DNA from 2 places in the Staphylococcus warneri genome. Region 1 is predicted to be linked to the other one. Evidence: predicted binding sites of a transcription regulator. Region 1 holds the regulator's gene; the other holds the start of a gene.

The links. Region 1 encodes LexA, which represses DNA repair genes until DNA is damaged. Its sites were predicted from a motif close to CGAACATATGTTCG; they were not measured.
Region 2: the regulator LexA is predicted to act here: its motif matches at 1,514-1,527, upstream of uvrB (excinuclease ABC subunit UvrB).

The regions. Positions count from the first base shown of each region.
Region 1 covers NZ_LR134269.1:1,446,534-1,449,033, forward strand. Annotated here, with positions in the region: gene tkt (transketolase) at 1-16, opposite strand, end outside; gene EL082_RS06985 (DUF896 domain-containing protein) at 150-386, opposite strand; gene sosA (DNA damage-induced cell division inhibitor SosA) at 572-805, opposite strand; gene lexA (transcriptional repressor LexA) at 948-1,571, shown strand; gene EL082_RS07000 (CAP domain-containing protein) at 1,764-2,500, opposite strand, start outside.
Region 2 covers NZ_LR134269.1:1,955,157-1,957,656, forward strand. Annotated here, with positions in the region: gene uvrB (excinuclease ABC subunit UvrB) at 1-1,299, opposite strand, end outside; gene EL082_RS09600 (CsbA family protein) at 1,631-1,858, opposite strand; gene EL082_RS09605 (YfbR-like 5'-deoxynucleotidase) at 1,864-2,500, opposite strand, start outside.

The sequences.
Region 1 (2,500 bases):
CTTCTTTATTAAACATTATATTTTCTTCCCTTCTTCAAATAATACCTCAAATTAATTATAACTTATTTTAATATAAATTCATAAAGAAAAATCTGAAAAATCCCTCAGTTTTTCTATTAAAATAAATCTAAAATGATAAAATTTCACGCTTATTTTTCTTTCTTATTCTGTTGAATTTTCTTTAATTTTTCAGGAGTAACATCAGTACCCTCTGGATCTATCACTTTAGTGTTTTCTAATTGCTTTTTGAACCCTTCTCTAAATGAATCAAGATATTGTTTTCTCAACTTAGATTGCTCTTTGGCTTCTTCGTTGGTTAAACCTTGTTCTTTCTTCTTTTTAGCTAATTCATTAATTCTATCAATATTTAAATCATTTTTAGACATTCAAATTCCTACTTTCATATCAATTATTGTTCAATTATATCCATAGTTAATTTCTAACCTTATATCATATATTTTTATATTCTTATAATAATATAGCGTTTATAAACCTTCCATAGAATATAACAAAAAAATGAGCATAACCAAATCGTTACGCTCACTTTTACTTTTTTATTCTATTTTAGTGTTTAGTGGGCTAATGCGAACATAGACCCAGATTTATGTTCGCTGTTCCCGTTATTATTAGGTGTTTGATGTTCATTTTGGTTAGCATTCTGATGAATTTCATGATCTGTCATTTCGTACGTTTGTTCTGAATGTGCGCTTTGATTAACACTTAAGAAGAATACTAAAAAGATAAGGCAAGATACTAAAAATACTGCTATATATGTTAAAAATGTCTTTGTTTGTTTTGTTAACATGAATCTCACTCCTAGAACGTTTGTTTGTATTTATAATTTAACAGAACAGATGTTCCATGTCAACACTTTAACGAACAAACGTTTGTTATTTACTATTAGAGATGCTATAATAAACTTAAATAAAACTAGGGAGTGCCTATATATGAGAGAATTAACGAAAAGACAAAGTGAAATATATGATTACATTAAGCAGATTGTTCAATCAAAAGGGTATCCACCAAGTGTTCGAGAAATTGGTGAAGCAGTAGGATTGGCTTCAAGTTCAACTGTTCATGGTCACTTATCAAGATTAGAAGAAAAAGGCTATATTAAACGTGACCCTACTAAACCTAGAGCAATTGAAATTGTTAGCGAACAATTAAATGATAATATTAGTATGGAAGAAACAATTCATGTTCCTGTAATCGGTAAAGTAACTGCAGGTATTCCAATTACTGCTGTTGAAAATATTGAAGAATATTTTCCATTGCCTGAACATTTAACTTCCACACATAATAGCGATATTTTTATTTTAAATGTTGTTGGAGACAGTATGATTGAAGCGGGTATTCTTGATGGCGATAAAGTTATCGTTCGTAGTCAAACAATCGCAGAAAATGGCGATATTATTGTTGCGATGACAGAAGACGATGAAGCGACAGTTAAAAGATTTTATAAAGAAAAGAACCGTTATAGATTGCAACCCGAAAATAGTACGATGGATCCAATTTATTTAGAAAATGTTATTGTAGTTGGAAAAGTAATCGGTTTATATAGAGAAATGTAATCATATTTTATCCTCATAACCCCCTATATATATAAAAAGGATTAGGCATCATGCCTAATCCTTTTTATTTTGATTCTTGTTCAAAACTTCTTTTACTTTTTCTAAGATATCAGGTTGTTGTTTTGATTTAGTTGACATTCTATCTACTTCCTTACAACTAATTAGTACCCCAACATATATTGTTTTAAACGATTAACCAGTATAATTTTCGGTCCAATATGGTTGTCGTTGATCATTAAAATCAACGCCGACGCCTAAAGTTGAGAAGCTATCATTTAGTATATTTTTTCTGTGCCCTAATGAATTCATTAGTCCTTCGTGAGCGTATATACTATTTTGTTGTCCATAGGCTAGATTCTCACCTGCGGCATTAAAGTCATGGTGATCTGCTTTCAATCGATCAAATGGTGATTTCCTCTTTAAATCTGTATGATCAAAATAATTATTTTCCACCATATCTTTGCTATGCTTTCTAGCAGTATTAGAAATGGATTTAGAATAACTTAACGTTGATAATTGTCTTTGTTTTCTCTCTGCATTAACAATATCAAAATCTTGTAATTCAAAGCTTTTTTCCAAGGATTTAGAAGGTGCACCATATTGCTCTTGAAGTCTATTTTCCATTTCATCACTTACTTGATATAACGCTGTGACACCATTCTGTTCATGTTTATCATAGAAGACAGTAGTATATATATGCTTTTTGTGAAAGACGTCATATTCATCGTTTTGTATTTCAAACCGCTTATTCCCTTTTTTCATTTCATCAATAGGTTTACCTAAACGATCTCTCACCTTATTTTTAGGGGTCGCATATTTTATTTTAGATTGCGAAGAGATTAAGTTTTGATTAGTGTACATACCGTTTACTCTATCTTTAATATAACTAATCATAACGAATTGGTTATAATCATCATCGTAATACGTAT
Region 2 (2,500 bases), 510 kb from region 1:
AATTTGATTTTCTGTTGGACGTACATCAATTTTTGGATCTAACAATCCAGTAGGTCGAATAATCTGCTCTACCATTTCATCGGTATGTTCTATTTCATAAGGTCCTGGTGTGGCAGATACATAGACTAATTGATTTGTTTTTTCTTCAAACTCTTCAAATTTTAAAGGTCTGTTGTCTAAAGCACTTGGCAATCTGAATCCATGATCAACTAAAACTTGCTTACGTGCTCTATCACCGTTATACATCCCCCTTACTTGAGGTAGTGTCACGTGTGATTCATCAATCATGATTAACCAATCATCGCCAAAGTAATCAAGCAATGTATATGGGGTAGAACCTAGTGGTCTTAACGTTAAATGTACAGAGTAGTTTTCAATACCTGAGCAGAACCCCATCTCACGCATCATTTCTAAGTCATAATTAGTTCTTTGTTCTAATCTCTGTGCTTCTAAAAGTTTATTTTCATCTCTTAACTCTTTTAAACGTTCTTCTAATTCTTTTTCAATTCTCTCGATTGCAACTTTCATCTTTTCTTCACGCGTAACGAAGTGGGATGCTGGGAAAATTGCAAAATGTTCACGTTCTCTTATAACTTCGCCTGTTAAATAATTCACTTCTCTAATACGATCGACTTCATCACCGAAAAATTCTACTCGAATACACATTTCTTCTCTTGAAGCAGGGAATATTTCAACCACATCGCCTCGTACTCTAAATGTACCACGTTGGAAGTCTATATCATTTCTAGTATATTGCACATCAACTAGTTTTCTTAGTAATTCGCTACGTTCCATTTCCATGCCCACACGCACACTGACAACCAAATCTTTATATTCTTCTGGATTACCCAAACCATAAATACAACTCACACTTGCTATGATAATAACATCATCTCTCTCAAACAATGCGCTCGTTGCTGAGTGTCTTAATTGGTCAATTTCATCATTAATAGACGCATCTTTTTCAATAAATGTATCTGTCGATGGTACGTAAGCTTCTGGCTGATAGTAATCGTAGTAACTCACGAAATATTCCACTCTATTTTCCGGGAAAAATTCTTTAAATTCACTATATAATTGTCCAGCCAATGTTTTGTTATGTGCAATAATCAAGGTTGGTTTACCTACTTGTTGTATTACATTACTCATCGTAAATGTTTTACCTGTTCCGGTTGCACCAAGTAGTGTTTGGTGTCTCTTACCTTCTTTAACACCTTTAACAATTTTCTTTATTGCTTCAGGTTGATCACCTTGAGGATCGAACTCTGAATTTAATTTGAATGGATAATGTTCAACCATTACTACATACGCCTCCTGCATTGTTTACAACTCAACTTCTATCACTCGAGATTAGTGAACTCATTTTTTTCTAAAGAATATCGTCACTAAATACGTTATTTACTTATTACTTTCCCTAGTTTACCTCTTGTCATACATCATTTTGATGATATCGTTAACGTAAATATTAGCACTGAATTTATTTTCTATTTTAACAAATCTCGAACATAAAATACAAACATTTGTTCGCTAACATTTTTATATTATAAGATAAATAAAAACAAACATAGCTTAGCAAACTATGCTTGTTTTATACACTTTATTTTCAATCCGTTTGTTTATTAATTGAGTTTTATTCTTCTCTCTTATGGAATTCTATTTGATCTATGATTAAATAACCCGCTAATAATGATACAACATCAATAAATATAATCCATTCACTATGGAAAAAGCCTTTATATATTGAGGTCGCAATTAATATTAAAGTAACAGAGGTACCAATCCATTTGTTTTTAGTTACGACACTAAAAAGTACTATTAAAATACAAGGAAAAAATGCAGCACATGCATACCAAATCATTTATTTCACCTGTTTCTTTTATTAAGTATTGTCATCGTAGTTTCTCGTAATTCTGTTCTAGGAATGAAGTTTTCAGTTAGCATTTCAGGAATTACATTATCAATAAAATCTTGAACAGAAGCTAAATGATCGAATTGCATAATTGTTTCTAAACTCATTTCATATATTTCAAAAAACAAAGGTTCTGGGTTACGTTTTTGGATTTCACCAAATGTTTCATATAGTAAATCAATTTTATCCGCAACAGCAAGTACTTGTCCTTCTAATGAATCATCTTTACCTTCTTGTAGCCTTTGTCTATATATGTCACGGTATTGCTCAGGGATTTCTTCTTTAATAAAATTTTCTACCATTTCTTCTTCAACTTGTGAAAAAAGCATTTTCAATTCTCTACTTGCATACTTTACTGGCGTTTTAATATCACCTGTAAATACCTCTGCAAAATCGTGGTTTAGTGCTTTTTCATATAAGCTCTTCCAATCTATAACATTTCCATTATATTCTTCAACAGTGCCAAGATACTGAGCAATTTTTGTTACCTTAAACGAGTGTGCAGCCACATTATGCTCAAAATATTTAAATTTACCAGGCAACCTAATAAGCTTTTCCATGTCAGAGAGTCTTTTGTAATATTGATGTATG